Regions from separate parts of the Arthrobacter sp. STN4 genome, predicted to be linked through region 1. Evidence: riboswitches for the same ligand, from Rfam matches in the RefSeq annotation. Region 1 holds a riboswitch; the other holds the start of a gene.

Region 1 (7,114 bases):
CCCGGCCAAGAAGGCGCCGGTGCGCCGCAGCCGGGCCAAGAAGGCGGTGGCCGAAACGCCGGACCTGCTCGACGGCCTGGCCACCGCCGACCAGGCTCCCACCGCCCCAACCTCCACCGCACCGGCTGCTGACGCCGGCACTGCCGGTGCCGGGGCTGCCGCCCCCGAGGCTGCTGCCGGGGCGCCTGCCGAAGCGAGGAAGGCCCCCGCCAAGCGGGCCACCCGCCGCCGGGCCACCTCACCGGTCACCGCCCCGGCTGCCACGGCCGTCCAGGGCGAACTGTCCCTGGGCCAGGCAGGCGACGGCGTGGCGGCTGCTGCTGCCCCCGCCGAAACGCCGGCAGCGGTGGAAGCACCTGCCAAGAAGGCCCCCGCGCGCCGCAGCCGCGCCAAGGCGTCCGCCCCCGCCGCAGAAGCGCCCGCCCCCGCCGCAGAAGCGCCCGCCGAAACGACCGCTGCCGTTGTTGAGGCCGCCGAAGCGCCCGCCGCCGAAGCAGCCACGACGGAAGAGGCGCCAGCCAGGGCCACCCGCAGCCGCCGCAAGCCGGCTGCCGCGAAATCCACCGTGAAGCCCGTGCAGGAACCCGCCGCGGGCGACACCGCAGATGCCGACACCGGGGAACCGACGGCAGCCGCCGACGCCACCCAGGCGGGCGCAGGCACGTCCGCTGAAGCAAGCGGCACCGCAGCCGACGCTGCCGGGACCGCCGCGGACGCCGGGCAGGCCACGGCTCCCGCGTCCTCCGCCACTGATGCCGCCCCGGCCGTGGATTCCCTGTTCATGGCCCCGGGAGCCGGAATTTCCGGCCTGTTCCTGGCCCCCGACCTCAGCCTGGCCGTCCCCGCGCCCACCACCGCGGCTGTCGGGGAAGACCACGACGCCGAGGACGAAGACTCCGCCGACCACCGCCGCGGCCGCGGGCGCAACCGCAACCGCCGCAACAAGTCCTCCGACCACGGCGGACCCGCCGACGTCGAACAGGACAACGACGCGGACGGCGGCACCGGCCATGCCGCAGAGGCCGCCGAGGACTCCGACGGCGTCACGTCCCGCCGCCGGCGGCGCCGCCGCCGCGGGGACGCGGACCTGGAACTGACCGGCGGCACCGACGAGGACCCGCCCAACACCGTCACCAAGGTGCGGGCACCGCGCCCCGCCGTCGAATCCTCCCAGAGTGCCTCCAACCGGGTGACGAGCCTGCGCGGTTCAACGCGCCTGGAAGCGAAGAAGCAGCGCCGCCGCGACTCCCGCGACTCAGGCCGCCGCCGCACCGTGATCACGGAAGCGGAGTTTCTGGCGCGCCGCGAATCCGTGGACCGTGTCATGGTGGTTCGCCAAAACGATGACCGGATCCAGATCGGCGTCCTGGAGGACGGTATCCTCGCCGAGCACTTCGTGTCCAAGACGCAGCAGGATTCACTCATCGGCAACGTTTACCTGGGCAGGGTCCAGAATGTGCTCCCGAGCATGGAAGCCGCCTTCGTGGACATCGGCCGCGGCCGCAATGCCGTCCTGTACGCGGGCGAGGTGGACTGGGATGCCGCCAAGCTCAACGGCCAGCCGCGCCGCATCGAGAACGCGCTGAAGTCCGGGGACTCCGTCCTGGTCCAGGTTTCCAAGGACCCGGTCGGTCACAAGGGTGCGCGCCTGACCAGCCAGGTCTCCCTCCCGGGCCGCTACCTGGTGTACGTGCCGGGCGGGTCCATGACCGGCATTTCCCGCAAGCTGCCCGACGTCGAACGCAACCGGCTCAAGCGCGTCCTGAAGGACCACCTGCCCGAAAATGCGGGCGTCATTGTGCGCACCGCGGCAGAGGGTGCCAGCGAGGAAGAGCTCACCAACGACATCAACCGGCTGCGCGCCCAGTGGGAGGGCATCAGCACCCGTGCCGCATCGTCCAAGACGCTCGCCCCCGAAATGCTCTACGCCGAGCCGGACCTCACCATCAAGGTGGTCCGCGACGTCTTCAACGAGGACTTCACGAAGCTGATCGTCTCCGGTGAGGAAGCCTGGGACACCATTGAGGCGTACGTGACGTACGTGGCCCCCGACCTGCTGGACCGCCTGGAAAAATGGACCAAGTCCGAGGACATCTTCGGTGCCCACCGCATCGACGAGCAAATCTCCAAGGCCCTTGAGCGCAAGGTGTTCCTGCCCTCCGGCGGCTCGCTGGTCATTGACCGCACCGAGGCCATGACCGTGGTGGACGTCAACACCGGAAAGTTCACCGGCTCCGGCGGCAACCTCGAGGAAACCGTCACCAAGAACAACCTTGAGGCGGCCGAGGAAGTGGTGCGCCAGCTGCGCCTGCGTGACATCGGCGGCATCATCGTCATCGACTTCATCGACATGGTGCTCGAATCCAACCGGGACCTGGTGCTCCGCCGCCTGGTCGAGTGCCTGGGACGCGACCGGACCAAGCACCAGGTGGCCGAGGTCACCAGCCTGGGACTGGTGCAGATGACGCGCAAGCGCATGGGCACCGGGCTGCTGGAAGTGTTCGGGGAGCTGTGCGAGGCCTGCGCCGGACGGGGCATGGTCACCCACGAGATCCCCGTGGAGCACCGCCGCGTCCACACGGTGGCTGCCGAGCAGCACCACCCGCAGCCGGGCCGGAGCGAGCACCGCGACGTCGAACGCACTGCCAACCGCTCCACGCGCAGCGAACGCAAGCGCAACCGCAACCGTTCCCAGCAGCACGAGGGTGACGGGCAGGAGGCGCACGAGCACCTTGAGGCCGCCGTCGTGGACCCGGCAGCCGAGGCCGAGCGGCAGCAAAAGGCCACCCAGGCACGTGCCGCGCTGGCCAGCATTGCCGCTGCGGCGGCCGCCGCGCACCACGAGCCCGCGCAGGACGGCCAGGCCGGGAACGGCAACGGCGCGCCCGCCCGCACCGAGCCGGGCCGTGCGGACGACGACGTCGCCGACGTCGAGGTGGAAACGCTGCCCACCAGCCTGGCGGAGACCGCGACGGTGACGCTCGGCGGTGAGGCCGTGGCGCTGCCCCGCGGCCACCACCCCGCCGGCGACGACCACCGTGCCGAGCAGGCGGCGGCGCTGGCCGGCCTGGCCCAGGCACTGGACCAGCTCGCCGGCCCGAAGGCCACGGATGGCGTTGCACCGGCGCCCGCCGCCGCTCCCACCGCCGCAGGGCCGGGCACCGGCACCGTCCGGGCCGCCGGCGACGCCGCGTCCGAGGGCCGGGACGGATCCCCGGAACGCTCGCGCTCCCGCCGCCCGCGCCGCAACCGCAGCGCCCGCAGCGCACAGGGCGGTGCGGACATGAGCGTTGAGACCTCGGCCGTCCCGGCCGGGCAGGGCGGCACGCCTCACACAAGCGGCCCGGCCCAGCCGGCCGCGCACACCGGGTCGGAGCGGACGGGTTCGGCGCAGGCTGAGACGGCGCAGGCCGGACCGGCGGCAGCGAAGGAAGCGGCCCCGATCATCATGCTCGGCGTCGGCGTGCCCGCTTCCGAGCTGTAGCGTCCCCGCCCAACTGGGTGTCAATAGTTACGGTTTTGTCAACCTTTTCCGGTTGCGATGCGGCAACTACTGGCACCCAGTTTTCGCTTAAGCGGAAGCAGGGGCGCTAATGTGGTGAGCGACACGGGGTGCCAGGCCACGAGGGCCGGCTGAGAACAAACCCGTTGAACCTGACCGGCCAGCACCGGCGAAGGGATGTCCGCTTGACCCACAACACCACGCCCCGGACCACCACGAACCCGCAGCCCGCCCCGAACCAGCCGGCCCCCGGTCCCGCACCGCGGCCGCCGCACGTGCTCAGCATCGCCGGCTCCGACCCCTCGGGCGGCGCCGGCATCCAGGCGGACATCAAGTCCATCTCGGCCCACGGCGGCTACGCCATGGCTGCCATTACGGCCCTGACGGCCCAGAACACGCAGGGTGTCCAGGGCGTCCACGTCCCGGCTGCGGATTTTCTCCGGCAGCAGCTGGACAGCCTCTCCGCGGACATCACCATTGACGCGGTCAAGATCGGCATGCTGGCCAACGCCGAGGTGATGGACACGGTGGGGGAGTGGCTGGCGGAAACCCGGCCGCCCGTCGTCGTGCTTGACCCGGTGATGGTGGCGACCAGCGGGGATGCGCTGGTGGACGGGGACGCGCGCAAGTCCCTGCTCCGGCTGTTGCATCAGGCCCACCTGGCCACGCCCAACCTGGCCGAACTGGCAGTCCTGTGCGGGGAGCCCGAGGCTGCCAGCTGGGACGCGGCGCTGCAGCAGGGCAAGGCCCTGGCCGCGGTCCACGGGACAGCCGTGCTGGTCAAGGGCGGGCACCTGGAAGGTGACCAGTGCCCCGATGCGCTGGTGGGACCGGACGGCTCGGTGGAAATCTTTGCCGGCCCGCGCGTGGACACCGACAACACGCATGGCACCGGCTGCTCGCTGTCCGCGGCGCTGGCCACCCTGCAGGTGCAGACCGGCAGCTGGGCCGAAAGCATGCGCCGCGCCAAGGACTGGCTGACCGGCTGCCTGCAGGCGTCCGGGGTCCTCGACATCGGGCACGGGCACGGACCGCTCAACCACTTCCACGAACTGTGGGCCCTGCAGGCTCCGGCCGCCGGCGAATTCACCCGGTCGCTGTGGGCGCAGATCGCACCGGAGCGCGAGGCCATCTTTGCGTTGGACTTCATCCGCGAGCTGGCCTCGGGCGGGCTCGACGAGCGGCACTTTGCCTATTACCTGGCCCAGGACGCGCAGTACCTCAACGCCTACTCGCGCGTGCTGTCCCGCGCCAGCGCCCTCGCCCCCACTGAGGACGAGCAGCGTTTTTGGGCCGCCGGCGCGCAGAACTGCCTGGTCGTGGAACTGGCGCTGCACCGGGAATGGCTCAGCCGCCACCCCGTGGAGGTGGCCCGGGGCCCCGTAACCAAGCACTATGTGGACCACCTGTCGGCGGTGGCGTTCTCGGGCAGCTACGCCGAGCTGGCCGCCGCCGTGCTGCCCTGCTACTGGCTGTATGCGGAAGTGGGCCGCGTGCTCCACGCCGGCTACCTGCGGGACCGCACGCTGGCGGACGACGCCGGCACGGGCGCAGGTGCCCACCCCTACGGTGAGTGGCTGGAGACCTACGCGGATGAGGCCTTCGCGGAGGCCACGGCGCGGGCCGTCGCCATCGTCGACGCGGCCGCCGTGCGCGGATCTGCCCTGGAGCGGGAGCGCATGCGCGAGGCCTTCGTGCATTCGGCACGGTACGAGGTTGACTTTTTTGATGCACCCCGCCGCCATGCCTGAACGGGCCCGCCGCCAGGCGCGCGGCAGGGCCCCCGCCGAGGTGGGCGTGATGAACGCCACGGGGCCGCCGCGGATTAAAGCGGCGCGCCACGCCCGCCAAGAGGCCGTTCCACGCCGCCCGTCCGCTAAGGTGGTGGTGCACGGTTCCGTTGAACGGACGGGGCGGACGGGCAGCAGCCCGGCTGCCTGCGCGCCGGTATGCGGAACCAGTCTCATTTGCGGCCGGGCCAGGAATTAGCGTATTCTTGTTCTTCGGTGCTTACGCCAACACTTAGGGCAACCACTCCATGGTCGAACTCCATTGAGGTCCACGGCGTTGAGGCACATTAATTCTTTGTAATAAACGTCGAGAGAAGTGAGTTCCCCAGTGGTGTACGCGATTGTCCGCGCAGGCGGCCGTCAAGAAAAGGTTTCCGTCGGAGACTACGTGACCATGAACCGCGTCCCCGGTGGAGTCGGCAGCACACTTGAGCTGCCCGCTTTGCTTCTGGTTGATGGTGAGAAGCTCACCACCGCCGCAAAGGACCTGGCAAATGTGAAGGTTACGGCTGAGAAGCTGGAGGATCTTCGCGGACCGAAGATCGTCATCCAGAAGTACAAGAACAAGACCGGCTACAAGAAGCGCCAGGGCCACCGTCAGGAACTGTCCAAGGTCAAGATCACCTCGATCGCGTAATTACCCTACGCAAGCGAAACAGATCCTCTTCAGCAGTCTTTTAGTCAAAAGGTAGGCATTTCAAATGGCACATAAAAAGGGCGCGAGCTCCACTCGCAACGGTCGTGATTCCAACGCTCAGTTCCTCGGCGTGAAGCGCTTCGGCGGCCAGGTCGTCAAGGCCGGCGAGATCATCGTCCGCCAGCGCGGCACCCACTTCCACCCCGGCGCGGGCGTGGGCATCGGCAAGGACGACACCCTGTTCGCCCTGGACGCCGGCGCAGTCGAGTTCGGCCAGCGCCGCGGCCGCCGCGTCGTGAACATCGTCGCAGCCACGGTCTAACACCAAGGCATTTACCAGTGGAGCGGGCCGGCCGGCCCCCTCCACTGTGTTTTTAACAGGCGGCGTTTTTAACAGGCAGAGTTTTTAACAGGCAGCGTGTGACACGCTGCCTGGCGCGTGTGGCAGCCAGCGCCCAACGCGGCCTGCCGGCGTCGGCGCCGCCAAAGAGGCGCAGACTAGAATGTAACTGCGCAACGGCAGTACTAATCAAGGAGATCCCATTGGCCAGCTTTGTTGACCGGGTTGTTTTGCATGTATCCGGCGGGGCAGGCGGCCATGGCTGCGTCTCTGTCAAACGCGAGAAGTTCAAGCCGCTGGGCGGGCCCGACGGCGGCAAGGGCGGGGACGGCGGGGACGTCATCCTGCGCGTGAGCGCCCAGACCACCACCCTGCTGGACTACCACCACGCCCCCCACCGCAATGCCGGCAACGGGGGCCCGGGCATGGGCGATTGGCGCGACGGCAGGATTGGCGAGACCCTCGTCCTCGACGTGCCGGACGGCACCGTGGTCAAGGACAAGGCCGGAACGGTCCTGGCCGACCTCGTGGGCGTCGGCACCGAGTACATTGCCGCGGCCGGCGGGCAGGGCGGGCTGGGCAATGCGGCCCTGTCCTCCCAGAAGCGCAAGGCCCCCGGCTTCGCCCTGCTCGGCGTGGAGGGGGACCAGCGGGACATCGTCCTGGAACTGAAGTCCATCGCCGACATCGCCCTGGTCGGCTTTCCCTCGGCCGGAAAGTCCAGCCTGATCGCCGCCATGTCCGCCGCACGGCCCAAGATTGCCGACTACCCCTTCACCACCTTGGTGCCCAACCTCGGCGTGGTCCAGTCCGGTGACGTCCGCTTCACCATCGCCGACGTCCCG
Region 2 (7,114 bases), on a different contig from region 1:
CTCCGGGCAGGGCGCGGCGGACGGTGAGGAAAGCGGGCCCGTCTCCGTTTTCCACCCGACCTACCTGATCCTCGTCGCCGGTGTGTCGAACGCCTTCCTGGCCGGGGACCTGTTTAACCTCTACGTGGGTTTTGAGATTCTGCTGACCGCCAGCTATGTGCTCATGACGTTGGGCGGGACGGGCTCACGCATCCGCGCCGGCATCACCTACGTGGTGGTCAGCGTGGTCTCCTCACTGCTGTTCCTGATTGCCATCGCGATGGTTTACGGGGCCACCGGAACCGTGACGCTGGCGGACCTGGCCGTGAAGCTGGGCCAGCTGGATCCCGGCACCCAGCACTTGCTGCATGTGCTGCTCCTGGTGGCCTTCGGCATCAAGGCCGCCGTGTTCCCCCTGTCTTTCTGGCTGCCGGACTCCTACCCGACGGCGCCGGCCCCCGTGACGGCGGTGTTCGCCGGGCTCCTGACCAAGGTGGGCGTCTATGCCATCATCCGCACCGAAACGCTGCTGTTTCCCACCGACCATTTCAATGCCGTGCTGCTCTGGGTGGCGCTGCTGACGATGATCGTGGGCATCCTGGGCGCCCTGGCCCAGACCGACATCAAGCGCCTGCTGTCCTTCACCCTGGTGAGCCACATCGGGTACATGATCTTCGGCGTCGGGCTCTCCTCGGTGCTGGGCCTGGCCGCGACCATCTTCTACGTCATCCACCACATCACCATCCAGACCAGCCTGTTCATGGTCACCGGCCTGGTGGAGCGGCGCGGCGGGACGTCCGCCATCGCGCGGCTGGGCGGGCTGGCCAAACTCTCACCCGTCCTGGCCGTGCTGTACTTCATCCCCGCCATGAACCTGGCCGGCATCCCCCCGTTCTCCGGCTTCCTGGGCAAGCTGGGCCTGCTGCAGGCCGGCGTGGCGGACGGCTCGCCGCTGGCGTACACGCTGGTGGTAGGCGGCGTTGTGGCCAGCCTGCTGACCCTGCTGGTCATGGCCCGCGTGTGGAACCGGGTGTTTTGGCGCAGCACCGCCGACGCCGAGGAACCTGACCCCGTGCTCCTGGCCACCGCGCCGGATGCCGCCGGCGGACGCAGCATGCGCGCGCTGCGCACCAGCCTGCACGTGGACGCCGTGGAAGGCCGCTTCTCCGGTGACAACGAGATTCCCATCCTGCCCAAGATGATGGTCCACTCCACCCTGGGGCTGGTGGCGCTGGGCGTGGCCCTGAGTGTCTTTGCCGGACCCCTGTTTGCCCTCAGCCAACACGCGGCGGAGGGCATGGTGGCCCGCACTCCCTACATCCAGGCAGTGCTGGGCACCGGGACGGTGCAGCCATGAGCCGGCCGGCCGCGGGGGGAAAATGGCACCGCTTCTGGCAGAAGCTGCCGCTGCTGGTGTGGCTGGTGGTGGTGTGGGGCGCCCTCTGGCAAAACTTCAGCCCCGGCAACCTGCTCTTTGGGCTGGCGATAGCCTGGGGCGTGTCCCGGGCGCTGTACCTGCCGCCGGTGGAGCTGAGCGGGCGCTTCAACCTGCCCCGGGCCCTGTGGTTTGCGTTGTGGTTCCTCAAGGAAATCATCGTGGCCAGCTGCCAGGTTTTTCTGTGGGCGGTGGCCAAGGGGCCCCGGATCCGCAATGCCGTGGTGGCCGTGCCCCTGCGCAGCCGTTCCGACCTGGTCATGACGGCCGTGGGGCACGTGCTCTCGCTGATACCCGGCTCGCTCGTGGTGGAGGTGGACCGCGGCACCTCCACCTTGTACGTGCATGCGATGAACGCGCCTACACCGGACAGCGTGGAGAAGGTGCGCACGGGCATCCAGGACATCGAGGTAAAAATCATCCGCATCATGGGCAGCCGGCAGGAACTCGCCGCCCTCTCCGAAGAGGCGCGGACCCCTGGCCGCCCGGCCCAGGGAACACCGCCCAAGGAGGCACAGTGACAGGCTTGCACATTGTGGTGGTGATTGCCGCCGTCGTACTTTCCCTGGCAGCGGCCGGGACCATCTACCGCATCGCGGCGGGGCCCTCGCTGCTGGACCGCGTGATAGCCGCCGACGTCCTGCTGGCGATCTTTGGGGCGGGCCTGGCGATGGAGATGGCCGTGAACCGGGACACGGGGAACCTGGTGCTGCTGGTGGTGATCAGCGTGATCGGCTTCATCGGCTCCGTCACGGTGGCCAGGTTCGTGGCGCACCGGAAGGGGGAGGCGTGAGCATCCTTGACGTGCTGACCGCCATCTGCCTGCTGGGCGGGGCGCTGATGAGCCTGGCCGCGGCGATCGGGCTGTTGAGATTCCCGGACTTGATGAGCCGCATGCACGCCGCGACCAAGCCGCAGGTGCTGGGCCTGTTTTTGATGCTGGCCGCCGTGGGCCTGCAAATGCGGGCCTGGGCCCTGGTGCCGCTGCTTCTTGTGGCGTGGCTGTTCCAACTGCTCACGGTCCCGGTGTCCGCGCACATGGTGGGCCGTGCCGGGTACCGCACCAAGCACCGGCGCCCGGAACTGCTCAGCACGGACGAGCTCAACGACGTGGTGGCCGCCGTCGTGGACGACCGGGACGAAGAGTAGCGCCGCGGCTGCCAACCGTTCGGGCTAGACCTCTTCGGGGTGCTTGTTGAACCGGGCGATGGCCTTTTGCGTGGTGCGCCCGGCAATGACCTGGATGATGGCGGCCACGGCGGAGGACACCAGGGCGAAGGCCAGGGCCGAGCGCAGGCTGTTTTCCAGGTCGGCGCCGTCCTTGGGCGGCTTGTTGCCGGTGCCCTTCTCCCAGGCGACGTCCACGATCTTGCCGGCGGCAAACCCGGCGGCCAGGCTCACGCCCGTGCCCAGCAGCTTGAAGACGATATTCACAATGACTCTCCTTGGTGTGCGGCGGGCTTGATGCGCTGTGAAAGTTCCCTGCCAGCCTAACGGGTCAGCGGGCCGGGGCAAGCAGGATGCGGCGGTACTTGGACGGAATTCCCTGACCACTTGTCGACAAGCCTCCCGCCCGGGTGCACCATGGGAAGTGCGTGTTCGCGGGCTGTCAGTTGTCCTTGACGGCGCTGCGGGTGCGCCGGGCAGTGGCAGCACAATGCCCCATCATCAACGCCCCGCCCGCCATGGCGGGCGGCGCGCATTGGACCCGGAGCTCAGGGGGTTCCATGCGCATCCGGTCCCGCCGGCATGCCGGCCGGACAGAGCGGGCCCCCTTGAGGGAGGGACCATCTCGCGCGGCCGCCTGGCCAGGGGGCCGCAGCTTTCGAGAAGGGAACGACCCATGAGGCGTCGTTTGGAAAATCTTCGCTTGAACCATCTTTCTTCGCGCAAGGTGCCGGTGCTGGTTGCCGCACTCTTGGCGCTGCTGGTGCCGCTGGCACTTTCGGGCCCGGCAGTCGCCGACCCCGGCGCAGGCGGGCAGGGCCCGCACACCTGGACAGTCCTGGCTGGAAATGAGTCACCGGACCAGGCCATCCAGAGCATGGCGTTTTTGCCCACCGACGTCTATGTCGACGCGGGGGACACCGTCACCTGGCAGGCGAACTCGGCCGAGCCGCACACCGTCACCTTCCTGCCGCCCGGCGCGCCGTTGATGGCCTTCAACCCCGGCGACCCGACGCAGCTGTTCCCCATTGGCGGCAGCACCTACGACGGGGCGTCCTACTACAACTCGGGCATCCTGACCAACGTGTCCGACAGCGGCTTTCCTGCCGTGGCGAGCTACAGCCTGCAGTTCCCCGCAGCCGGCGACTTCACGTACTACTGCCTGGTGCACGGGGCCATGATGAAGGGCACCGTCCACGTGGCGGCGGCCGGCACGCCATACCCCTACACGCAAAACGACTACAACAGGCAGAGCCGGCAGCAGGCACAAGGGATCCTGCTGGACGGGCGCATGCTCTGGAATGCAACGGCAGCGCAGGCTGATTCGCACCACGTCTACGTCGGCGCCGACGACGGGGTGGCCATGGTGATGCGCTACATCCAGCCCACGGTGCGCATCCATGTGGGCGAAACGGTCACGTTCATCAACAACGGCATGGCGGCCCCGCACACGGTCACCTTTGGGACGGAGCCGGCGGACTTCAACATGCCCGTGGGCAATCCTGCGGCGTTTGCCGGTGGGGACCTGAATTCCGGGCTCATGCTCCCGGGATCCACGTTCACCGTCACCTTCACGAAGGCAGGGACCTTCAGCTACATCTGTGCCCTGCATGACTACATGGGCATGGTGGGCACGGTGGTGGTGGGGTAACGCCGGAACCCAGCCCAGCCAGGCACGACGGCGGGAGGCCGGCCACCCGGGCCGGCCTCCCGCCGTCGTGCGCCAGGAACGTTGGCCGCGGCACGCCGCCGCGGGTAGACTGAAGCCGCAATTCAACACGACAGGGGAGCGTCCCGTCCCGGATCCCGGAACAGGGCGCTGAGAGTGCGGTCCGCCGCAGACCCTCGAACCTGCTCCGGCTAGTACCGGCGAAGGGAGTCGAGTTCTCTTCGGTGCGCGGAGATACCGCCGCACCGCCCCTCCTGCAAAGGAGGAAACATGAGCGAGTCAGTCGCGGGCAATTCCGCAAACCCCAAGGCAGCACCCAAAACCACGTGGCGCGTGGTGGACATCGTGGTGGCCGCCGTCCTGTCCGTCGCCGTGGGCGTCATCTTCTGGCTGTGGTCTGCCGCCTACGGCGTGATCGCGGCTGCCACCGCCGCATTCCCGCCTCTCGGCGGACTCTACGGCGGCGGCTGGCTGATCGCCGGCGTCATCGGCGGCCTGGTGATCCGCAAACCCGGCGCGGCGTTGTTCTGCGAAATCGTGGCGGCCATTGTGGAGGCGCTGCTGGGCAGTTCCTTTGGCTTCACCGTCCTGCTCTCCGGCCTGGTCCAGGGCATCGGCGCGGAGCTCATTTTCGCCGTGGTCCGCTACCGACGCTTTTCGCTGCCGGTGGCGCTGCTGGCCGGCGCCCTGTCCGGTGTGGCGATGGGCATCAACGACTCCCTGGTCTGGAACGTGGAGTGGGCGTTTGTCTGGAAGCTGGTCTACACCGTCTTCGGTGCCATCTCCGGCGCCGTCATCGCCGGGCTGCTGTCCTGGCTCGCCGTCCGCGGGCTGGCACGCACAGGTGTCCTGGCCAACCTGACCTCCCGCGGCGCCGCCACCGAACCGGTGGTGTAGCCGTGGGGGCAACGGCCCCGGCCGGCGGTCCGGGCCGGGCCGCCGGGCTTGGCGTGGCACCCGCCCGGATCAGCGCCAAGGGGTGGGGCTGGCAGCATTCGGGCCGCGCCGCCAAGGCCGTCCACGACCTCGACCTGGAGATCGCGCCGGGCGAACGCGTGCTGCTGCTGGGGCCTTCGGGCGCCGGAAAGTCCACGCTGCTGCACGCGCTCGCCGGCGTGCTTGGCGTCGATGAGGACGCGGACGAGTTTGGGTCCCTGCTGATCGACGGCGCACCCGTGGCGGAGTCTCGCGGACGCACCGGCCTGATGCAGCAGGACCCCGATTCCCAGGTGGTGCTCTCCCGCATCGGCGACGACGTGGCCTTTGGTGCCGAAAACCTGGCCGTGCCGCGGGAGGAGATCTGGCGCCGCGTGCCCGCGGCGCTCGAGGCCGTGGGCCTTCGGCTGCCGTTGGACCACCCGAGCTCCGCGCTGTCCGGTGGCCAAAAGCAGCGCCTCGGACTGGCCGGCATGCTGGCCATGCGCCCCGGCCTGCTGCTCCTGGACGAGCCCACGGCAAACCTGGACCCGGCCGGGGTGGTGGACGTGCGCGACGCCGTCCGGAACAGCCTGGATGAAACCGGCGCCACCCTGGTGGTGGTGGAACACCGCGTGTCCGTGTGGCTCGACGTCGTGGACCGGATCGTGGTGCTGGCTCCCGAAGCGGCGGGGGAGCCCGGCGGCGTGCTGCTGGACGGCCCGCCCGCCGCGGTCCTGGCCCAGGCGGCGGGCATGCTGTCCGCCGCGGGCGTGTGGGTGCCCGGGCACGTGCCCGCCGTCCGTCCGCGCACCGGCTTTCCCCCGCACGACGACAGCACGGACCTTTTGCTTGCGGCGGAGTCCCTGGCGGTGTCCCGGGCCAAGGGCCGCCGGCGGCACCCGGCCGTGCCGGCCGCCGTGGTGCCGTCCGTGCGGATTTCCGCCGGGCGGGCGCTCAGCGTGACGGGGCCCAATGGGGCCGGGAAATCCACGTTGGCACTGACCCTTGCCGGGCTGCTGCCTGCGGCGGGCGGACGGCTCGAAGCCCTTGAGCCGCTGGCGCGGGGCGCCGGCAGCGCGCCGCTGAAGTGGCGCGGCCGGGAGCTGATCAGCCGGATCGGCACCGTGTTCCAGGAACCGGAGCACCAGTTTGTGACGGGCAGCGTGCGCGAGGAACTGCTGTTCGCCCCACGGCTGCTGGGACACGGCGAAGACGGCGTGGACGGCCTGCTGGAGCGGCTGCGGCTGGCCCACGTGGCGGGCGCCAACCCCTTCACCCTCTCCGGCGGCGAAAAGCGCAGGCTGTCCGTGGCCACGGTGCTGGCCGCCAGCCCGCAGGTGCTGGTCCTGGACGAGCCCACCTTTGGGCAGGACGCCAACACCTGGGCGGAGCTGGCCTCGCTGCTGACCGAACTGCTCGACGCGGGCACGGCCGTGGTCTCCGTAACCCACGACGCCACGTTCTCCCAGGTCCTGGGCGGGGACCGGCTGGTCCTCGGCGCCCCGGCCGGGGGGGCTGCCCCCGTTGAGGCCCGGGACCATGACGGCCCCGCGGACCGCTCGGCGGATCCGGCGGTCGCTGCGCCGCCGGCCGGGGCGGCCGGCAAGGCGGTGCGGCGATGAGCGTGGACATCCTGGCCCAGCCCCGGTCCCGCGCCTGGCTGGCGGGCGCGAATCCCCTGGCCAAGCTCGGCGCCGGACTGGCCATCACCCTGGTCCTGCTGGTCACCATCGACTGGGCGTCCGCCACGACGGCGCTGGTGCTCGAGTGTGCCGTGCTGCCGCTGGCCGGCCTGGGTGCCGGCATGCTGCTGCGGCGTGGCTGGCCCATCCTGTTTGCCGCCCTGGTGGGCGGCTATGGCACGGCCCTGTTGGCCCCGAAGACGGGGGAACTGCTGCTGGCGGCGGGCCCGCTGGTCTTCACCACCGGCTCGGTGGAATCCGGTG

Evidence for each region. Region 1 has a riboswitch for thiamine pyrophosphate ahead of MMF96_RS07370 (bifunctional hydroxymethylpyrimidine kinase/phosphomethylpyrimidine kinase). Riboswitches for the same ligand answer to the same signal wherever they lie in the genome.
Region 2: another riboswitch for thiamine pyrophosphate. It lies ahead of MMF96_RS12025 (ECF transporter S component); the one in region 1 lies ahead of MMF96_RS07370 (bifunctional hydroxymethylpyrimidine kinase/phosphomethylpyrimidine kinase).

Annotation. Positions count from the first base shown of each region.
Region 1 covers NZ_JAKZGX010000007.1:45,757-52,870, reverse strand. Annotated here, with positions in the region: gene MMF96_RS07375 (Rne/Rng family ribonuclease) at 1-3,484, shown strand, start outside; TPP riboswitch at 3,599-3,697, shown strand; gene MMF96_RS07370 (bifunctional hydroxymethylpyrimidine kinase/phosphomethylpyrimidine kinase) at 3,688-5,253, shown strand; gene rplU (50S ribosomal protein L21) at 5,621-5,929, shown strand; gene rpmA (50S ribosomal protein L27) at 5,994-6,251, shown strand; gene obgE (GTPase ObgE) at 6,473-7,114, shown strand, end outside.
Region 2 covers NZ_JAKZGX010000015.1:22,213-29,326, forward strand. Annotated here, with positions in the region: gene MMF96_RS11995 (Na+/H+ antiporter subunit D) at 1-1,336, shown strand, start outside; gene MMF96_RS12000 (Na+/H+ antiporter subunit E) at 1,333-1,935, shown strand; gene MMF96_RS12005 (monovalent cation/H+ antiporter complex subunit F) at 1,941-2,207, shown strand; gene mnhG (monovalent cation/H(+) antiporter subunit G) at 2,204-2,563, shown strand; gene MMF96_RS12015 (DUF4235 domain-containing protein) at 2,588-2,848, opposite strand; gene MMF96_RS12020 (plastocyanin/azurin family copper-binding protein) at 3,285-4,232, shown strand; TPP riboswitch at 4,355-4,476, shown strand; gene MMF96_RS12025 (ECF transporter S component) at 4,521-5,147, shown strand; gene MMF96_RS12030 (ATP-binding cassette domain-containing protein) at 5,150-6,790, shown strand; gene MMF96_RS12035 (energy-coupling factor transporter transmembrane protein EcfT) at 6,787-7,114, shown strand, end outside.